3 regions of the Bradyrhizobium sp. ORS 86 genome follow, and region 3 is predicted to be linked to each of the others. Evidence: riboswitches for the same ligand, from Rfam matches in the RefSeq annotation. Region 3 holds a riboswitch; each other region holds the start of a gene.
What was found. Region 3 has a riboswitch for cobalamin ahead of P6U25_RS33220 (TonB-dependent receptor). Riboswitches for the same ligand answer to the same signal wherever they lie in the genome.

Region 1: linked by a shared signal. The riboswitch ahead of P6U25_RS02910 (TonB-dependent receptor) and the one ahead of P6U25_RS33220 (TonB-dependent receptor) in region 3 are both predicted to bind cobalamin.
Region 2: linked by a shared signal. The riboswitch ahead of metE (5-methyltetrahydropteroyltriglutamate--homocysteine S-methyltransferase) and the one ahead of P6U25_RS33220 (TonB-dependent receptor) in region 3 are both predicted to bind cobalamin.

Annotation. Positions count from the first base shown of each region.
Region 1 is NZ_CP120699.1:645,947-653,033, reverse strand. Features, by position in the region: gene P6U25_RS02930 (MBL fold metallo-hydrolase) at 1-501, shown strand, start outside; gene P6U25_RS02925 (ABC transporter substrate-binding protein) at 601-1,407, opposite strand; gene P6U25_RS02920 (ABC transporter ATP-binding protein) at 1,638-2,411, opposite strand; gene P6U25_RS02915 (FecCD family ABC transporter permease) at 2,408-3,451, opposite strand; cobalamin riboswitch at 3,563-3,761, shown strand; gene P6U25_RS02910 (TonB-dependent receptor) at 3,873-6,140, shown strand; gene P6U25_RS02905 (hypothetical protein) at 6,252-6,413, shown strand; gene P6U25_RS02900 (hypothetical protein) at 6,472-7,087, opposite strand, start outside.
Region 2 is NZ_CP120699.1:1,831,618-1,838,704, forward strand. Features, by position in the region: gene P6U25_RS08435 (nodulate formation efficiency C protein) at 1,021-1,866, shown strand; gene P6U25_RS08440 (MFS transporter) at 2,236-3,348, shown strand; cobalamin riboswitch at 4,057-4,257, shown strand; gene metE (5-methyltetrahydropteroyltriglutamate--homocysteine S-methyltransferase) at 4,359-6,692, shown strand.
Region 3 is NZ_CP120699.1:7,180,420-7,187,506, forward strand. Features, by position in the region: gene P6U25_RS33215 (PepSY domain-containing protein) at 2-1,486, opposite strand; gene P6U25_RS33220 (TonB-dependent receptor) at 1,489-3,762, opposite strand; cobalamin riboswitch at 3,867-4,065, opposite strand; gene bluB (5,6-dimethylbenzimidazole synthase) at 4,169-4,801, opposite strand; gene cobU (bifunctional adenosylcobinamide kinase/adenosylcobinamide-phosphate guanylyltransferase) at 4,821-5,324, opposite strand; gene cbiB (adenosylcobinamide-phosphate synthase CbiB) at 5,452-6,393, shown strand; gene cobD (threonine-phosphate decarboxylase CobD) at 6,406-7,087, shown strand, end outside.

The sequences.
Region 1 (7,087 bases), 1.2 Mb from region 3:
ATCGGCGAGGAGAAGCGCTACAATCCCCGCCTGCAGGTGAAGTCGGTCGACGACTATGTCGAGCTGATGAACAACCTCCATCTGCCGAATCCGAAGATGATGGACGTCGCGGTGCCCGCCAACATGCATGTCGGCCTGCACCAGGACGAGCTCGCCAAACAGGGGCTTGCACTGACCGCGCGCGACGCCATCGCGAGCCTCGGCCGGACCGACATTTTGCTGGTCGATCTGCGCGAGAATGGCGAGCGAGCCAAGCATGGCACCCTTCCCGGCGCGATGCACGCGCCCTACCCCGGGATCTGCGAGAACCTGCGGCCCGGCGGGATGCTGCGCGAGGTCGCGGCCGCCACCGGCCGCCGTGTCGTGTTCTTCTGCGCCTTCGGCGAACGCTCGGCGATGGCGGTGGCCGCCGCGAAGAAAGCGGGACTTGCGAACACCGCCCACATCGAAGGCGGCATCGACGCCTGGAAGAAAGCCGGCGGCCCGGTGATGCACGGGTGATCCCGTAGCCCGGATGGAGCGCAGCGAAATCCGGGACAGGTTGATCTGTGGCCACCAGTGCGGCCCCGGATTTCGCTTCGCTCCATCCGGGCTACAGAATCAACGCGTCACCCGCTTCAATTCCGCAGTCAACCGATCCAGCGCGTCGGCGAGCATCACGCCGCCGCATACGGTAAGCCGCTCGGGCAACACGATGCGCTTGCCCGGCGGATAGAAGCGCTCAAGCGCGGGATGCAGCAGGAAGGCACGGCCCTCGTCCTCGGCGCGATCGCCGGCTTCCGACACCAGGATAAAGTCCGGCCGCAGCTTCACGATCGCCTCCAGCGAGGCAAATCCGCCGGCCTCAAAACCGAGCTCGCCGGCAACGTTGACCAGTCCGACCTCAGTCAACAATGCACTGACCAGGCTGTTCTCTCCCGATACCCAGCCGCGTCGCTCCAGCGGCAGCACGCGATAATGATGCGCGGTCACCGCGGCCCGCGCGCGAGCGATCGCGGCATCGAGCCGTGCGATTTCGGCGCTGGCGCGATCCGCATGCTGCACGACATCGCCCATCTGTCGGATTTGCGCCTTCACCTCGTCGAGCGTGCGCGGCACGGTGAACTCGACGAGATGAAGGCCATTGGCCTTCAGCAGATCGCGCGTCTCGCGCTTGTCGAACCGGCTGACGACGACAACATCCGGCTTCAGCACCAGCACATCCTCGGCCCCGCCAGACAGCACAGGATAGCGCCGCGCCGCGTCGGCCGCCCATGATTGCCAGGCATCGCGCGCAAACGGGCTGAGACCGAGGATCTGATCCGGATCGGCCAGCGACAGCACGAGCTGGTCGCTACAGACGTTCATGGAGACGACGCGTGGCCCGGTGGCGAGCGAGGCGCTGGGTGAGATTGCCCACAACAGCATCGAGAGTATCGCGATGAGATATCTGGAAGTGAGGTGGCCGCCGCGAGAAAACTGCGCCCCCTCTCCCGCTTGCGGGGGAGGGTTGGGGTGGGGGTATCGCTGCAAATCATATCGTGGAGAAAGCCCCCACCCGCATCGTATCTGGCGATACGATGCGACCTCCCCCGCAAGCGGGAGAGGTGAAGCGAGCTCGCGGATACTTCGGCGCTGCCTGTAGACGGACCCGCACATCACACGTCCGCCCAAGGCACGATCACCGCCTCGCGCTGATACTCGGCGCGATAGGCGCTGATCCGGAACACCTCCGCCATCACCGCTTCCGACAGTGCTTCGACAGGCGCGCCCTGCGACGCCAATCGTCCCTCCGAGAGCACCAGCACGTGATCCGCAAAGCGCGCGGCCAGGCCGAGGTCATGCGTCACCACGACGACCAGCACGCCCGCATCAGCGACGCCGCGCAGCCGCTGCATCACGTCGATCTGATGGCGCGGATCGAGCGACGCGGTCGGCTCGTCGGCCAGGATCACGGGCGCCTCCACCGCGAGCACACGGGCCAGCGCAACGCGGCTGCGCTCACCGCCGGAGAGCTCGGTGACGCGGCGGTCGCCGAACGCAGTGACATCGACCGCCTGCATCGCCCGCAGCACCGCCGCCATATCGTCGGGCGACAGCCGGGCGGGATCGGTCGCGCCGTGCGGATAACGGCCGAGCGCGACGATGTCGCGGGCCGGCAGCGGCCAGTGCACCATGTGCCCCTGCGGCAGATAGGCAAACCGCCTGGAGCGTTCGCGCAACGACAGCGACGACAGCGCATCGCCGCCGATCCTGATGTCGCCGCGGGAAGGGATCAGCCCGGCCAGCGCACGAAGCAGCGTGGTCTTGCCGGCGCCGTTCGGACCAACCAGCGCCACCAGATGCCCAGACGACAACGACAGCGAGATATCGTGCAGCACATGGCGGCTGCCCAGCGAAGCGTTGAGATGGGTTGCGGACAGCAGGGTCATGCCACGCCTCCACCGAGCACGCGGCGTTCGCGCATGATCAGATAGAGGAAGAACGGCACGCCGATGATCGAGGTCAGCACGCCGACCTTGATGTCGGAAGTCGACGGGATGATGCGCACCGCGATATCGGCCGCCAGCAGCAGCGCCGAGCCCGCGAGCGCGCTCGGCACCAGGAGCCGCGCCGGGTCGTGGCCGATCACCGGCCGCATCAGATGCGGCGCGACCAGGCCGATGAAACCGATGGTCCCTGTCACCGCGACCGCGCCGCCGACGCCGAGCGCGACGCCCGAGATGACGAACAGCCGCAACCGCGCGACATCGACCCCGAGGCTCTGCGCGGCCTCCTCGCCCAGCGTCAGCGCGCGGAAGCTGCTTGCCTGGCTGAGCAGGATGACGGCGCCGGCCACGATGAAGGGCAATGCAATCATGACATGCTGGAAGCTGCGGTCCTCCAGCGAGCCGAGCAGCCAGAACGCGATCTCCAGCGCCACGAACGGATTGCTCGACAGATTCATCACCAGCGCCGTCGCGGCGCCTGCGAAGCTGGAGATCGCGAGCCCCGACAGGATCAGGATCAACAGCCCGGCATTGCGGCCGGCGATCGCAAGCAGGGCGAACACCGAGCCGAACGCCGCGATGATCGCAGCAATCGGCAGCGCGAACGAGCGCACGTCGGCCAACCCGAGCGCAATCACCAGCACCGCGCCGAAGGCGGCCGCCTGCGGCGCGCCGAACAGCGACGGCGAGGCCAGCGGATTGCGCAGCAGCCCCTGCAGCGCCGCGCCGGACAATCCCAGAATGCCGCCGATCGCAAACGCCAGGATGGTTCGCGGCAGGCGGATCTCGCGCACGATCACCTGCGCCACATCGCTGCCGCCGCCGAACAGCGCCGCGATCACGGTGAGTGGTGACAACCGCACCGGCCCGATGCCGAGCGAGATCAGCATGAGCAAGACCACGAGCGCCGTGAGCGCTACGGTCGCGCCCAGACGGCGCCGCGCTGCGACCTCGGCCGCCAAGGCAAAATCCTGCACACTCATCGGATCATGCTCTTACAGCGATCGCCGTGGCAGACAAGCGACACTCGATGAAAACCATAGCCGTCCGGCTGCTGCCCTGGTTCCGCCGGGATTGACTTTGGCCGCCGACCGAACCCTAGTGACCATGACGGTTCTTTCATGGGATGAAAAGGGAATGCGGTACGGGGAAACTGCCCCAAGGCCGCGGCTGCCCCCGCAACTGTAGGCGGTGAATCCTTCGTCACAGGCCACTGGGAATCTCGGTCCTGGGAAGGCGACGAAGGGTAACGACCCGCGAGCCAGGAGACCTGCCGTCAGCCGTGGTCACACGCGACGATGCCGGTCGGGGAGTACAGGCATTGGCTTCACCTGACGTGCCGTCGTGCAAGGGGTGAGACCGGGTTCGCGGTGACGTGCCACTGACGTTGCCCAGGTCTCGCCGATGTTGCCCTTCCCTTCAACGCGACTGCGCCGCGCGCTCTTGCTCGCCTCGACAATATCAGCGCCGGCGCTCAGCGCCACAGCCGCACTGGCGCAGCAGGCGCCGGCCGCGGACGTGCTTCCCCCGATCGAGGTCACCAAGCCCGGCGACCAGAACGTGACGCGCGCCAGGCCGACCAACTCTGATACGACCCAGACGCCGCACCGCCCGGCCCCGGGCAATGCGCCGACCGACAACACGGGAAGCGGAAGCGGATCGAACGCTCCGCCAACGGGCACGGGATCCGGGACCGCCAGTGTCGGGTCCGCGGGCATCGTCGGCGCATCGTCGACCGTGATCACGGCCGACGACATCGCCCATTCGCCGGTGCAGACACTGCCCGAGATCCTCGCGCAGGTGCCGGGCGTGCAGTTGCAATCGCTCTATGGCGGCCCGAACGGCGCCAAGACCTCGGTCGACCTGCGCGGCTTCGGCGCCTTCGCCTCCGACAATACATTGTTCCTGCTGAACGGCCGCCGTCTCAACGACATCGACAAGGCCGGGTTCGATCTCACCACGATCCCGATCGATTCGATCGAGCGCATCGAGATCACGCGAGGCAACAGCGGCGCCGTGCTCTATGGCGACAACGCAGTCGGCGGCGTCGTCAATATCGTCACCAAGACCGCCGTCGGCGGGCCGCCGGTCTCCATCAAGGCTGAAACCGGCTTCGGCTCGTTCAACCAGCGCATGGCCGCGGTCTCGGCCGCGGTGAATTCCGGTCCGTGGTCGACATCGTTCTACGGCAATGGCATCAAGTCCGACGGGTATCGCGTCAACAATGCGCTCGACCAGCGCAACGGTATCGGCAACATCAGCTACACCACGCCGGACCTCACCGCGTTCCTGACCGTCACCGGCAGCGACCAGAAGCTCGGCCTTCCCGGCGGCCGGATCGTGGATCCGTCGATCGGCGTCAATGAGCTGCTGACCGACCGCAGGGGCGCCGCCACGCCCTACGACTACGCCAATCAGCAGACCGCCAGCGTTACCACCGGCTTCACCAAGACCCTGTTGAACGGCGTCGACCTGATCGTCGACGGCGGCTGGCGGCAGCGGGACACGCAGAGCGGCTTCTTCGGCACGGTGCCGACTCCGAGCTTTGCCTCGACCTACAATGACGCCGCGCTGCAAACGTGGTCGATCACGCCACGCCTCAGCATCAAGAACGCGGTGCTCGGGCTGCCGTCCACGATCCTGACCGGCATCGACTATTATGATTCGACGTTCCGGGAAGCGCGCAGCCAATTCCAAGGATACGCGCCGATCCACACCTACGACATCTCGCAGCGGACGCTTGCCGGCTACTGGCAGCATATCATCGGCCTGTTGCCGACGACTGATTTCTCCTATGGCGCGCGCGTGCAGAGCACCGCCGTGAATGCAGCAGACCGTTACGATCCCACGGCGCCGGGCACGTTCCCCGGCTCTGACATCCAGGCTTCTCCGCTCAACAGCAATGAAACGCAATATGCGCTACATGCCGGCGTCGAGCATCGCTTCACCGACGTCTTCTCGGTATTTGGACGCGCTGCGCGCGCGTTCCGCACGCCCGATGTCGACGAACGCGTCGCCTCGGGCCCGTCGTTCGACCCGGTGACGTTCGCGCCGATCCCGCAGAACTTCCAGCTCAAGACCCAGACCTCGCAAGACGTCGAGAGCGGCGTCCGCGTCAGGACCAACCGCTTCCAGGTGCAGACCAGCGTCTACCTGATGGATCTCGACAACGAGATCCACTTCAACCCGGTGCTGTTCTACAACGTCAACCTCGATCCGACCCGCCGCTACGGCAGCGAGACCAACGCCTCGCTGCGCGTCAGCGACACCGTGACGCTGCGCGGCGGCATGGCCTACACCCGCGCCGTCTTCCGCGAAGGCATGTGGGCCGGCAACGACGTGCCGCTGGTCTCCCGCTATACCGGCAATGTCGGCGTCACCTGGAACATCTGGCAGAACTACCTCGTGTTCGACGCTACGTTGCGCGCCTGGAGCTCGCGCATCATGGACAACGACCAGGCCAACGCCCAGAGCCGTATTCCCGGCAATGCGACCGCCGACATCAAGCTCAGCGGACAATACGACCGCTTCTTCTGGTCGGTCAGCGTGAACAACCTGTTCAACGCGCTTTACTACGACTACGCCATTACGAGTTCGTTCACCGCGGGCCGCTTCTCGGCCTATCCGCTGCCGGGCCGGACCTACGTGGTGCGGGCCGGAGCGACGTTCTGACCTGCTCCGGCGCGGCTGGCCCTCGGTCCCGTCGCGCCCTCTCCTCGCATTTCAAGCGTCTGCCAACTGGGGTAGAATTTCCAGCGACCATCGATTGCGCAGAGGACATGCATGGGCAAAGCGGGAAAGAAGAGCAAGGCACCGACCAAGGCCAGCGAGCCGCCCAAAAAGCCTCCGCCGTCCCCATCGCCGCACGACGACGAATATTACGAGGACGGCGACATCGCCACGCCGAAGCTCGACCGCCACGGCAATGATGATGAGCCGTTGTAGGCCGGTCCACATCCATCCAGACGTTGTCCCGGCGAAGGCCGGGACGACGAGGATAGACCTAGCAAAATCCCTCACTCTCGATCGTTCGGATGCTCGCCGCGTCGAGCAGATGCGCGCCGAAGCCGCCCCGCGCCAGCGACGACGCGAGCTGCGGCGAGACCAGTAACAACGCAACTGTCATCGCCAGCGGTACGGCGCCGGGCCAATCGAGTCGCATCGGCGTCAGCTCTTCGGTGCTGCCCTGATACGGGTCCTTGCCCGCGGCGATGCGGCCGCATTCCCTGATGACGTCGCGCCGCGTGCCGTCGCGTGAGGCACTGCCGAGCAGCGCCTGCAGCGCAAGATGCGTCCGCACGCCGGCCCGGCTCTCGGCAAGCGGCGCCGGCGTCTCGCCGAGCGACAGGCGCAGCAGCAGATCGACCAGATCGGTGCCGGCGCGATACGCATTCATCGGCTCGACCAGCCGCGGATTGCAGTCGATCAGAAGCGGAGTGGGGCTATCGAGCGGCATGATGACATCGACCGAGAGCGCGCCGTGCCAATTCAGATGCGCCCCGATCGCCTCAAGATAGCCGCGGATCGCCGGCCGGCTGACGCTCTCCTTGACCGCCTCGCCACCGCCGACGCCGGCGGTGACCTGCCGATAGGCATGGAAGCCGAGCAGCTCGCCGCGG
Region 2 (7,087 bases), 2.4 Mb from region 3:
CTCTGTCCTCAGCATTATGTGGCGATTCAATAAGGCAGCGCAGAGTGAAGGACCCAGAGGCTGTCGCGGTAGTCATCTCAGCGCTCCGGCAAGTTCACGGCGACGATATTGCTCGCGCACTCCTTGCTGACGGAATGAGCCTAGCTGTTCTTATGGACGCGGTTTTCTCTCTATCAATGCGGAATAGCGAGGCGGTTCGAATGATCGCCAGAGCGTTAGACTCTCGCGATTTCGTCGTCTCCCCTGACGTCGGCTCGCTTTGGCACGTAAAGTATTTATATGATCGCCCAGGGTCCATGACCGTCGTCGATATGCTGGTACTGACACCTGAGAAGACGTTCATGAGCACTGAAATTTCGTTGCGGCTGCCGATCTGACCTGAGGCGTCAGTGCCGGGGGATCGCTCGGCAAATGCAATGGACAATAAGCCAGAGCAATCACCTGTTCGAAATAGCTGGTTGATCGTACGTCTGGTAACGTCAGCGCGCAATCCGTCGTGCTGGTATATGAACGTTCTGCCGTCCGAGCCCGGCGTCGAAGCCGACCTTCACCTAAATCTGCCGCCCGAGCGAACAAACGGAATATGAGTCCCACGCGTACGACCTTGTTCGGGCGGTCAGACCAAGTTGGACTCCGTGCCCGCGAATTTCGGCCGACGGATATTGCCTGATCATCACATCGACCACGCTGCAAGTGGAAGCATTCCGATCAGCGCGCCGAGTGCTTGCAAATCAATCACCTTCAACAATCTGTAACGACGTTAGTATTCTTCAGTATCTTTCCCACGACCGCTTCACGGTTGGACTGTACTGAAGGATTCGAGTGAGCGCACCCAACCATTCCTGGTAGGTGCATTGGATGCTTTCTGGCATACAGTTGTTCTAGATTGCCAGCACCTCGCTTCTCTCGAGACTCTCAACAGGTCGCGTTGGCCCGGCGGGACCAGAGCTGCAGCAAAAAAAATGAGTCTAATCTAGCGCTCCGCTCAAGCGTCGGCGCTGACCAGTCGCGATGACGAAGATGACGAAAATGATCAGAAGGTGCATGCTTTGGCTCTGTCTCGACCTCTTGTTGATTTGCCCAGGTGCCGTGGTCGTCGCGAGCAGCGATGTCAGAGCGGAGGACAGCATCCTTGTCGACAAGGTCAAGTCAACCTGGCGATCGCAAGACGGTGACACTATCGAGCAAATCATTTCCAAGGTCGCGAAGGTCGCGCACTTCGTCCCGAGAAGGTGGGGAGTCGCTCAATCGAACGATGGGAGCGAATATGCCTTCTTTTCGTGGAGTAAACATCGCGACGATAAAGCCGCCGAATATGCCATTATCTGGCAGGCTGCGCCCGACGGCGCGTTAAAAGTCGATTCGCCATATGCCAAGCCGATAGAATTGGGCTGGAAGGCGTTCGCACTCTCTCTGATCTCCAGTGAAATCGCAAACGGCGAAAAGGCGGTGAATCTCCACTTTCTGCATAACCCCATCAACTTCAACTTTGTGATGACTGCTCAGGGCAGGTTGGGCGATCTTCTACGACACGGCCGCTGCACTATCGGCGATCCGATCCAGGTGGATTACCTGCAGAAAGTTGATGAAAAAGAGGCCACACAGAGCGGCCTATGGCGCGCCCTGATTGTGGTGAACTGCAATATTCCAGGACCTCGGTACTTCACTCGTGGCGGCGTCATCATTTTTGAGAAGGCCGAGGGAAAAACCTGGGAGCCGCAGTCGTTTTTTGCTAAGCGCATCGCAACCTATCCCCCAGGCTCTTGGTTCGATCATGCAGATCCAGAAGAACAAGAAGCACTAGAACCGGCCAAGAAGACCTTGCAGAATGACCGCGGAGGGCAGCTTCGCGGCGCAGCCCCTTGAGACAATGCGTCGAGTTTACAATGGGGCTCTACGACGAAGCGATGCTGCATCTGAGCCGGAGGTGCCGTGTTGGGTTTGAGAGATTTACGACAACACTTCTCCAAACTCGTCGTGGGTCCGAGGGTGCCGCAGCCCGCAATAGCAAGCAGTCGCGAGAAATAGGCTCATCCGAAAGTTTGCACCAGGAACGTCGCGTTAATTTCGCAATGGCACTGGACTTGCAGTAACGGAAGCATGTTCCGCGACGACATCGTCGTCGGGCTGCCCACCGTGTGCAGGCATGCGCCGGCAAACGCCGGCGCGCCGTACTCGTAACGTGCGTTCTCTGCGGAGTGCCCCGTAAAACCGTCTGCCGATCCGCCGGCCGGCCTGCTCGCGACGCGACTCATATTTTTTGTCTCCGGATTCGGCTTCTCGGCCTGGGCGCCTCTGGTGCCGCTCGCCAAGGAGCGCCTTGCGGTCGATCATCGCGTGCTTGGTCTGCTGCTGCTCTGCCTCGGCATGGGGTCCCTCTTCGCCATGCCTTTGACCGCTTTGTCGGGGGCGCGCTACGGCACCAGGCGCACTATTCTTGTAGGTGGACTTGGCCTTGCGCTGACCCTGCCATGGCTCGCTATCGCCAGTACACCTCTGAAACTCGGGGCGGTGCTGCTTGCCTTTGGCGCTTCACTCGGCTCAATCAATGTAGCCATGAACGTTCAAGCGGCCGAAGTAGAGCGAGCAGCCGGCCGCCCATTGATGTCCACCTTTCACGCACAGTTCAGCATCGGCGAATTGTCGGGCGCTGGCGCCCTGACAGCCTTGCTCTCGCTGCGGATTGACTCGTTTGCTTCGACGCTGGCTTGTTCGGCGCTAATGATAGTTGCGATTTTGTCGGCATGGCCGCGGTTGCTTGCGACACGTCGCACGCCGTCAGAGCCACTGCTTGTCTTGCCTCATCGCAGCGTATTGCTGATAGCGGTGCTTGCGGCCATCACCTTCCTTGTCGAAGGCGCGATGATCGACTGGAGCGCCTTATTTCTCATTGACAGAGGTCTTGTGGCGCAAGAGCATGGCGGGTTCGGTTATATGTTGTTTTCCATCGCGATGACCGCAGGCCGTCTCGCCGGAGATGCCCTCGTGATCAGAATCGGAGACCGCGCCACACTGATGTTCGGACCTGTGCCGATCATGATCGGTTTTGTGGCCCTGCTGGCCGCGCCGGTGGCTGCGATTGCCATGGCGGGTTTGCTGCTTATCGGATTGGGTGCATCGAATATCGTGCCGGTGTTATGCCGCCGTGCTGGCAAGCAGAAGGTGATGCCGGCAGGTTTGGCGATCGCAGCCGTCACGACGGCGGGTTACGCCGGTATCCTCGTCGGTCCAGCTGGCGCCGGGCTCGTTGCACACATGGCTGGGCTGCCTTTTGCTCTCGCGATACTAGGAGCACTCATGTGCATCGTCACGCTGTCGGCCCGGACTGTGACGGCCAACCCTCGCTGATTGTTGGAGAAGGACATGTAGGCCCTCTGCCAAGCGGTTGCGCACGGTTGGCACCCATCACCGCCACTCGGGGGTAGCAACATAGCGAGGACGCTGCGAAAGAGAACGGTTATGGCCAAGAAGCACTGTCGCAGAATGGCCGTTGGTCCAGCGGCCTGAAATACATAGCAAACGCAGTGCTGGTCCGTTCGACATCGATGGGGGCGCCCAGCACGGCAAAAGCGAGATTGATTGATAGTGCCGAGATCTTCCATGCCTTCCAGAGCATATTCGCACGTCTCGGCGCACACGGCCGACGGGATAGATACGTTACCGGGAGCTGCTTACCGGCCCAGCCGCTCGAACCACTTTGCCCGGGATGGGCAAGCTGATTTGACCCACAGCTTCCAAGGGTGACGGTCCCGCAAGGCGGATCTTGCTAAGTTGTCGAGAGATTCACATGTCGAAGATGCTAGTAAAGGCTACCGACTGGTAGCTCGGTCGAAGCCGATCTGTCGCGTGCCATCGGCTGCAGGCAAAATGCGACCCCGATGTACTCGCGCGTGCAGAGACCAGGGCCGAGTTCGAAGCGAGCACTGCCCGGCACACTCATCGCGCAAAGGGGGCTTTAGATCGCGATCGTCGCGATGGAGCCACACCTACAGACTTGTTGAGCGGAGCCGCAGAAGGATGCCGTGCCAAGAGGTTGACGGAACGCTGCTTGTTCGGATAACTGATTTTCGTCGAGGTTCTCCGGAGCGCACTGATCCGGAGCTAAGAGGGAAGCCGGTCGAATGCCGGCGCTGCCCCCGCAACTGTAAGCGGCGAGCCGCTGTCCAATAAAGTCACTGAAACCGCTTGGTTTCGGGAAGGCCGGACAGCAGCGATGACCCGCAAGCCAGGAGACCTGCCCCGACAACATATTCGTCCGCGGGCGGGGTGTCCCGGTGGTGCGCCAAGCAATTGCCGCTTCGGCGGCTTTTCCTGCACGCAATCGCCATGACCTCTGCCCCAAACCAGGGGTTAGAGCTATGTCCGTCCTTTCACTTCCCGTTGCTACACTTGGTACGCCACGCATCGGTCCGCGCCGTGAACTCAAATTCGCGCTCGAAAGCTACTGGACCGGGAAGTCCACCGAAGCGCAGCTGCTTGAAGCGGCAGCTGGACTGCGCACTGCTAACTGGGCGCGGCAGAAATCGCTCGGCGCGACCGTCATTCCGTCGAATGATTTCTCGCTTTACGATCATGTGCTCGACACCAGTGTGATGGTGGGCGCCATTCCGGATGTTTACGCTTGCACCACAGGTCCTGTACCGCTCTACACCTACTTCGCTATGGCGCGCGGTGCGCCGAACGGTGAACTCGATGCGAGTTGCCCTCACTCCAATCCTGCACAGGGCGCGCCTGCGCAGGAGATGACGAAGTGGTTCGACACCAATTACCACTATATGGTCCCTGAATTTCACAAGGGGCAGATCTTCAGGCTTTCTTCTCGAAAGCCGATTGAGGAATATGAGGAGGCAAAGGGGCTTGGTTACCAGACGCGTCCCGTGCTGATTGGCCCAGTGACCTTCCTGAAGCTTGGCAAGAGCGCAGATCCTTCATTCAATCCATTGTCGCTGTTGGATCGACTGCTGCCGGTCTATGTCGACGTTCTTCGTGAGCTGGTCGCGCGCGGCGCAGAATGGGTTCAGCTCGATGAGCCCTGTCTGGTCTTGGACCTCGACGAAATATCCCGCAAAGCCTTGCTTCGTACCTATACCTATTTTGCTAGGGAGATACCTGCTCTTAAAATCATGCTGGCGACCTACTTTGGGACCATCGGCGGTAATCTCGATACGGCCTTGGCTTTGCCGGTTTCCGGGCTCCACGTCGACTTGGTAAGGGGGGCAGACCCGCTGAACGCGATCGTCGCTGGGATTCGCAACGATCTCGTTCTCTCACTGGGGGTCGTCGATGGGCGCAACGTTTGGCGCTCCAACCTTTCAGCGCTGGTCGATCAGCTGGCGCCCACCGTGGCAAAACTCGGCACTGATCGCGTCCAGATCGCCCCCTCATGTTCGCTGCTCCATGTTCCAATCGACCTGGGGCTCGAAACCGATCTCGATTCCGATGTAAAGAGCTGGCTGGCTTTCTCGGTTCAGAAAATTAAGGAACTAGCGACCCTAGGAAGGGCGCTTGCTGGCGATCGTGCCGGCGTGGCCGATGTGCTCGCGGCATCAAAAAACGCGGCACTTGCACGCGAGCAATCGCCCAAGATCCACAATGCGGACGTCGCTGCGCGCATGGCTGCGATCGACCAAACCAAGCGCTACCGTTGCAGTCCTTTCGCAAAGCGCGCCGAGGCCCAGCGCGCGCGGTTTGCCTTGCCGACATTTCCCACGACGACCATTGGATCGTTTCCGCAAACCGCGGAAGTTCGCAATGCCCGCGCTTGCCATGCCAAAGGAGGGTTGAGCAACGCGCAGTACGAGCAGTTTCTCAGAGAGGAAACGGCGCGTGCGGTGCTATGGCAGGAGAATATCGGGCTCGATGTTCTCGTGCATGGTGAGTTCGAGCGCAATGACATGGTGCAGTATTTCGGCGAGCAGCTTTCCGGATTCGCCTTCACCAAGCACGGTTGGGTTCAGTCGTATGGCTCGCGCTACGTCCGTCCACCAATTCTGTTTGGGGATGTCTCGCGGTCGAAGCCGATGACGGTCGAATGGTGGCGATACGCGCAGTCGCTGACCAACAAGCCAATGAAGGCAATGTTGACTGGACCGGTGACGATTCTGAACTGGTCTTTTGTCCGTGACGATATTCGGCGAAGCGATGCCTGCCGCCAGCTTGCGGTTGCGATCCGCGATGAGGTGCTCGACCTTGAGGAGGCGGGAGCGACAATAATCCAGATAGACGAGGCCGCGTTGCGCGAAGGGTTGCCGTTACGCAAATCACAATGGAGGAGTTATCTCGATTGGGCCGTGGATAGCTTTCGCATCTGTTCGTCCGGTGCTGCCGACGAAACTCAGATTCATACGCACATGTGCTATTCCGAATTCAACGATATCATCGATGCGATTGCGGCGATGGACGCAGACGTCATTTCGATCGAGACGTCGCGCTCGAAGATGGAATTGCTCGACGCCTTCAAGAACTACAAATATCCGAACGAAATCGGGCCGGGTGTCTACGATATCCATTCGCCACGCGTTCCCGGCAAGGACGAAATGAAAGATCTCATAACGCTGGCCAGGCAGCGATTGTCCGATTCGCAGCTCTGGATCAATCCAGATTGCGGCCTAAAAACCCGAAGATGGGAGGAGGTGCTTCCCGCCTTGGTCAATATGGTCGCAGCCGCCCGCGAGTTACGAGCAGCCTGCTGATTGCATGAAGATCGTCGGCCCGAACGCCGTCGTCGATGGTGAATGTCGACTCGGACAAATGCACTGCGCTGAAAGGCGGGCGGTCCAATTGCGTGAATATCCCGCTAGTCGGCGGGATATGGCGAAAAGACCGTTCCGGAGTCGATCACACGCCGGTCTGCGAAAGGCCGGCACACCCCAGGACCCGTGGTATTTCGCTTTGCCTGGTCGGATGGGCAACAAATTGCGTGGCGGCGGTACTGAAGCTTCGGCGAAAGCCTGCATCAAGGAGAGCGACAGGCTGCGGGCATAGAGTGGGCGCGTCCTACTCTGTCCTTTCGGTGAGGCGCATCGTCGCCATGATGCCATCGGGCAACCCCGTCTCACGATTTCGCGCGAATGCTCAGAATCAATCG
Region 3 (7,087 bases):
CTTACAACCGGCTCAGCCTGCCTGCGTGGGCCGGTTTGCGCCACAGCCGCCGCCAGCCGATCACAACGCCGCTGATCGACACGATCGTGCCGACGACCGACAGCAGCCAGACCACGATGGCGCGCGATGGGACGTAACGCAGCAGGGGCGGAAAATCGAAGCTGTGCAGCGCGTTGAAGAGCCAGCGATAGGTGCGGCGTCCGTCGTCGCTGCGATCGAGAATTTCCGCGGTAACAGGAGAAATATGCAGCCATGTGTGGACGGGATCGGCGAAGCCGACCCGCAACACGGGAAGCTCACGCTCATGGTGCAGCGAGTACCAGTAGGCGTCTGATACATCGATCTGGCGCGAGAACGCCATCGTCGCGTCGGGGACAACGCGACGGACCGCGTCGACGATCCGATCCTGCGATAATGCTACCGGCGCGCCGGTAGCTGGCTCTGCGAGGCTCCGACGGCCCTGATTGTCCTCCATCACCATCAACGGCCGCCCGCCGATCCAGACGAATTTCGCCTCCACGGCCGCCGTCGATGACGTCGATTGGAAGCTTGCGGCGACAGTGGGCGCGTCGTGGCCGCTGTACCTGACCGCGATGTCCCTGGTGATGCCGCGAGCGGAGAACGCCTCGCCGGGATTGAGCGATAGCCAGCCGCTGAGCATCCAGGTGACCACGAAGAGGCCGCCGATCAGGCCGGCGACGTGATGCCAGGCCATCCAGCCGCGATACGCCGAGATCGCGCCATCCGCGTAACGGCGCGTCAGCCGCAGCCGGAGAATGCCGATCCAGAAGCCGGTGATCGCCACCACGAGGCATATGCCTGATGTCCACAACACGACCTGCCGCCACAGCGGGCCGTCCTTACGCAGGACCGTCGGATAGATCCAGTGCGGGATCGAGCCGAGCCAGTTCCAGATGCGCTCTTGCCGCGTCGTGTCGAGCGCGATCTCGCCGGTGCGGGACGAAACGTAGAGCTCCGTGCCGTCGCGATCGCCGAGCGCAATCAGATAGAACGGCCGCAAGGGGTCGAAGCGCGCGGTGACCGACCATTGATCGCGCGTCACGGGCTCGAGCAAACGCGGCTGTACCGCATGAGGATGATGGGTGGCAATCGCAAGAGCCTGGTCCGCCGTGATCTCGTCGATGACGCTGCCATCGCTTGCGGAAATGGCGACGGGGCGCTCTCCCCACCACCCGGTCACCCGATAGACCGGCGTGTCATTCATCATCAAGAGGCGGAGATCGCGCGGATAGTGCTCCATGCGCGCGATGGCCATCGCGCGATCCGGCGCAATCTGCACCTTGTTCCAGGCAATGACGGGAAGCGCCGCAAGGCGCTCCCCATCAGTGAGGCGCGGAAACGCCACGTACATCATGACGAGGCCGGAGATGAACCACATCGCGAACAGCAGGCAGGTCGCGATACCGATCCAGCGATGCATGATGTAGAGCGATCGCCGTCCTCGCCGGATCAGTGCGCTGCGCATCGTCAGAACTTCACGTTGAGGGACAGTTCCGCCGTGCGCGGCATGCCCAGCAGCCACTGCCCCGTACCGTTCGAGGTCACCGCGTAAACCTTGTCGAACAGATTGTAGACGCGGAACGCGACCGTGGTGCGGTCGTCCGGCTTCCACCTGACACCGCCGTTGACCACGTTGTAGCCCGGCCGCAACTGGGTGTTGGCAAGATCGGAATACATCTGGCCGACGATCTGCACCCCGCCATAAACTGACCAGTTGGGCGCGAAGTCCCAGGTCAGCCAGACGTTGGAGACCTGCTGCGGAACGTTGACCGGGACATTGCCGTCATAGCTGACGATCTTGCCGCCGACCACCTGGCTGTTGTTGTCATACCTCGCGCGCAGCACTGCAAAATTGGCATCGATGCGCCAGCCGTCGTTCAGCGCAAGCCCGATCGATCCCTCGAGTCCGCGGGATGATTGCTGGCCGATCTGCAGCGCCAGGCCGCCGGTGGGATTGCTTGGGTCGGGAATGGTCAGGCCGGTCTTGACGATCTCATAGGCCGCCAGAGTCCACTCGCCGCGACCGCCCCAGAATGACTGCTTGACCCCGATCTCGGCCTGCTTGCCGGTAGCGAGCTGGAAGGTCTTTTGCGTGGTCGGCAGCGAGATGAGATTGGTGACCGGATCGACGCCGACTGCATATTGGCCGTAGAAGGCGAGGTGCTTGATCGGCTCGTATACGAGGCCGGCGCGCCAGCTCGTGCCCGACAGGCTGACGTCAAAGCTGTTCGACGGCACCCGGTAGTCGGTGCGATCGACCTCGGGGCGGTCGTACCTGACACCGGTGACGAACGACAGTTGGTCGGTCAGCGAAAGCCGGTCCTCGGCAAACAGCGCGTATTGGTTGACGATTGCATTGAAGCCCGGTGCGGTTGGAGACGTCGTCGCGATGAATGACCCGGGATCAAAGACGTAAGGATCGACCGACGATGCGCCGGCGTAGGGCGAATTGTTGATGTGGGTGAAGTCGATCCGATTGACGTCGAACCCGACCACGAACTGGTTCGCAAGACCGAAGATATGACCGCTGAGGGTCGTATCCATCCGGTTGCCGAACTGCTTCTGGTCGTGGAAGATCTCGATATAGCTGGAGCGATCGATCTGCTGGGTCGCCGGATTCCAGGTGTAGTTCTCGACGTCGCGCCAATGCCGCTCGCTGGTCAGATAATAGAGCGTATTGTTGACCTTGATTCCGTCGGCGACATCCCATTCGGTCTTGAATTGGGTCCAGTTGTCCCGATAGCGAATCGTGCTGTCCGATGCGTTGTAGTTCTTGAAGCGCAGCGCATCGAGGATTCCGCCGTTGACGACAGGCGTGCCGAAATAGCGCGACGGGCTGCGGTCGCCATAGTCTTCGGAAAGCGTGAAGGCGAGATTGTCGGACGCCTGCACCCGCACTGCCGCGGAGACCACCACATTCGATGTCTTGTCGCGATCGACCCAGCCATCCGACACGTTGCCGGTGGCATTCACGCGGTACGACACATTGGGATTGATCGGCCCGGCGCTGTCGAGCGCGAGCCGTCGCGTCATGTTGCTATCAAGCGAGACCTCGGCGTCGTTGTAAGGCGTGGCGAGCGGCTTTTTCGAGATCACGTTGATGACGCCGCCGATCGCGCCTTCGCCGTACAAGACCGAGGCCGGGCCGCGCAGTACCTCGATGCGCTGCGTCGACCAGGTGTCGTATGGGAAGGTCAGGGTTCCAGAGCCGACATAGAAGCGCGTGCCGTCATACAGCGTCATCACCGAGTTGCTGCCGGCGAAGCCACGGGTACTGAACGACAGGCCGCCATTACCAGGAGCGGGCGTTGCGACGACCCCGGCCGCGTCCTGGGTGACGGCGTCGATCACATTGTGCTGACCGCGTTCAGCGATGGTCCCCGACGAGATGACCTCGACGCTGGCCGGCGTTTGCAGCGGCGTCAGGTTGAGGCGGCTGCCGGTTCCTTCCGGCTTGGTGGCATTGAGCGTCGGTGATGTCGGTGCGGACGACCCGGCGGGCTGCGCCGCGCTCTGGGCTGCCAGGTTTGTCGCCGGCCTCGCCTGCGACCGAATAGCGGCAGCCGCGTTGTTGCGCGCGGGACGCTTCGGCTTTGCGGCCTCGGGAGGCGAGACCTGGATCGGATCCAGCCTGGTGGATGGAGCAGCTTGCGCCAAGGCGTCGGCCGGCAGCAGCAGCGATGACAATGAGCAAGCGAGACCAAGGCGCCGTCCAAGCGCGATGGAGCAAGATGAGAACATGAAAGAACTCGCGGTTAACGTGGCACGTCACCGCGAACGCGGACACCGCACGCCGAAAAGCAATGCGCCGATCCCCATCAGGACGCCCCCGCCCGATGTGCTCGCGTGTGACCACGACTGACGGCAGGTCTCCTGGCTCACGGGTTATCGCCTGTCGACGCCTTCCCGGGCTGCCTGGCCCAGTGGCACGTTGACGAAAGGCTCGCCGTTTACAGTTGCGGGGACAGCTACGGCCTTGGGCCGACGCCCGCACCGCATTCCCTTTTGATCTCCCGAAGGAGAACCGTCGCCATCAACATAGTTTTATCTGGAAACAATTGTCAACGATTCGCCCGCGAGCACTGCAAACCAGAGTATTCCCATAGTGGCTTTCGCGACGAACCGCCAAAGTGCGGCACGCGAACCATCAGCGTCGCACCGTGAACTCGTCCGAACTTCGTCGCGATTCCCATCTGGCCTGCTCGAGCTCCGGGCGGTCACACTCGGTCTCGGGGTAGCCGATGCAGAGATAGCCGATGAACTTCCAACTCTCGGGTACGTCGAGAACACCGTGAACGCGGATCGGATCGAGGATCGACACCCAGCCGAGCCCAATGCCCTCTGCACGTGCGGCAAGCCACATCGAGCAGATCGCGGCGACGACGGAATATTCTGTGGTTTCGGGCATCGTCGCGCGCCCCAGGCCCGCACCGATGCTGCTCGTCTTGTCCGCGAACACGGCCAGATGGCCCGGCGCCTCCTCGAGCCCCGAAAGCTTGAGGGCGGCATACTTCGCCGCGCGCTCACCCGAATAGGACTGCAGGGCATCGGCATTGCAAGCCTTGAAGTCCTCGATCACCGCGCTGCGCCTCGCCGTGTCCTCGACGATAACGAACCGCCACGGTTGGCTCAGCCCGACCGACGGCGACAGGCAGGCCGTCTCGATCAGCCGCTCCAAGGCGCCATCCGGCAGCGGATCGCGTCGAAAGCGCCGCACGTCGCGGCGCCACACGAACAATTCGTGCAGTTGCCGGCGAAACGTATCGTCGAATGAGACCATCAGACTCATCATCCAATCTTTATTTAACCTTCATCGGCAGGCCTGCCACCACAAATTCCACCTCGTTTGCCACGCCGGCAATGGTCTGGTTCATGAGGCCGGCGGCGTCACGAAACGCGCGCGCCAGCGCATTGTCGGGCACGATGCCGAGGCCGACTTCGTTGGTCACCATGATCACCGGGCTGTGCTGCCGAGGCAGCGCCTCGGCAAGATACGCAACGTCCTGCGACCAGTCGCGCTCGGCATGAAGCAGGTTTGACAGCCACAGCGTGAGGCAGTCGACCAGCCTTGCTCCGCCACCGTCGGTCTCGGCCAAGGCCGCGACGAGATCGAGCGGCACCTCCCGTTCGATCCAGTCGCGGCCTCGCCGCGCGCGGTGGCGCGCGATGCGCTCCACCATCTCCGCATCGAGCGCTTCGGCCGTCGCAATATATATGGGCTGTCCCGGAAACGAGAGCGCGCGAGATTCGGCGCGCCGGCTCTTTCCCGATCGGGCTCCGCCCGTTATCAGAATGACGGCCATCGTGATCTCCTGTCGCGCCAGCACTAATCACCAAACGCTGCGAAAGACAAAGCCGAAATCGATCGCGGGAGGGCTTGCGCTCGCGCGGGGTCTTGCGCATCAGGAGAGATCGAGGCGGGAGACGTGCGTGAGCTTTGCGGGAGCGATGGTGGTGGCAATGGCGGTCGATGCCCTGATCGGCTGGCCGGATTGGCTGTTCGCGCGCGTCGGCCATCCCGTGACCTGGCTTGGCCGGCTGATCACCGCCGTCGATAGCGGCTGGAACCGGACGTCTGCTTCGCCTGCGCTGCGTCGCGCAGCCGGCATCGCAGCGGCAACTCTGGTGATTGCGCTGGCAGCATCGCTCGCCTGGGCTGTTCAGATCGTGCTCCCCGCAAGCTGGATTCGCGTTGTGCTGGTCGGAATTCTGGCATGGCCGCTGGTTGCCTTGCGTTCACTCCATGACCATGTCGCCGCGGTCGCAAATCCGCTGGAGGCCGGCGATATCACGGGCGCACGCGCGGCGGTTTCGCGCATTGTCGGGCGCGATCCCGCCACGCTCGATGATGCCGGCACTGCCCGCGCGACCATCGAGAGCCTGGCCGAGAATGCGTCCGACGGCATCGTCGCGCCGGTGTTCTGGGGCGCACTGTTCGGACTGCCCGGCATTGTCGGCTACAAGGCGATCAACACGCTGGATTCCATGATCGGCCACCGCACCGCGCGGCACGAGGCGTTTGGCTGGGCCTCCGCCCGCATCGACGACCTTGCCAATCTGATCCCGGCGCGCCTCACCGGCCTGCTGTTCGTACTGCTTGCGTCGCATCGGGCGCAGGCGTGGTCATGCATGCTGCGGGACGCGAGCCGCCATCGCTCGCCGAACGCAGGCTGGCCGGAAGCCGCGATGGCCGGCGCGCTCGGCGTGCGGCTGAGCGGTCCGCGCATCTACCACGGCAGCGTTGCGAAGGAGCCTTGGTTGAACGAGGCAGCGCACGATCCCGTCGCCGCCGATATCCGCCGGGGACTGACACTCTTTCGGCGCGCCATGATGTTGTTGGCCGGGGTGCTCGCGATCCTGGGCTTCGCGTGAAGGAGTGGCTCAATGCCTGAGCATGGAGGAAATCTCGACGTTGCCCAGCGGCGCTTCGGCGGCCGGCCGGAAGACTGGATCGACCTGTCGACCGGGATCAACCGGCTGCCCTATCCGTCGGTCGACGTGGAGCCGAGACTGTGGAATGCGTTGCCGTCGCGAACCGACATCGAATCGCTCCATGATGCGGCGCGGCATGCCTACGCCACCGATGCGCCGATCGTGGCGCTCGGTGGCGCACAAGCGGCCATCCAGTTGCTGCCGCATCTGTCGCCTCGCGGCCGCGCGCATATCCTTGCGCCGACCTATAATGAGTACGCCGCAGTTCTTTCGACCGCCGGCTGGGACGCGACCGAAGTGTCCGATCTCGAAGCCCTCGCGGGCGCCGATCTCGCCGTGGTGGTCAATCCCAACAATCCCGATGGAACACGTCACGATCGGAGCGAGTTGCTGGCGCTGCGGCCGCGTGTCGGCCGGCTCGTGATCGACGAGAGCTTCGCCGACACCGTTCCGGACCTGTCGCTTGCATCACAGGCCGGGCAAGATGGTCTCCTCATCCTGCGTTCGTTCGGTAAATTCTACGGGCTCGCCGGCCTGCGGCTCGGCTTCGCGATCGGCAGCGAGCGGGAGATCGCAGCGCTTGCGGCGATGGCAGGCCCGTGGCCGGTGTCGGCTGCTGCGATTGCGATCGGGC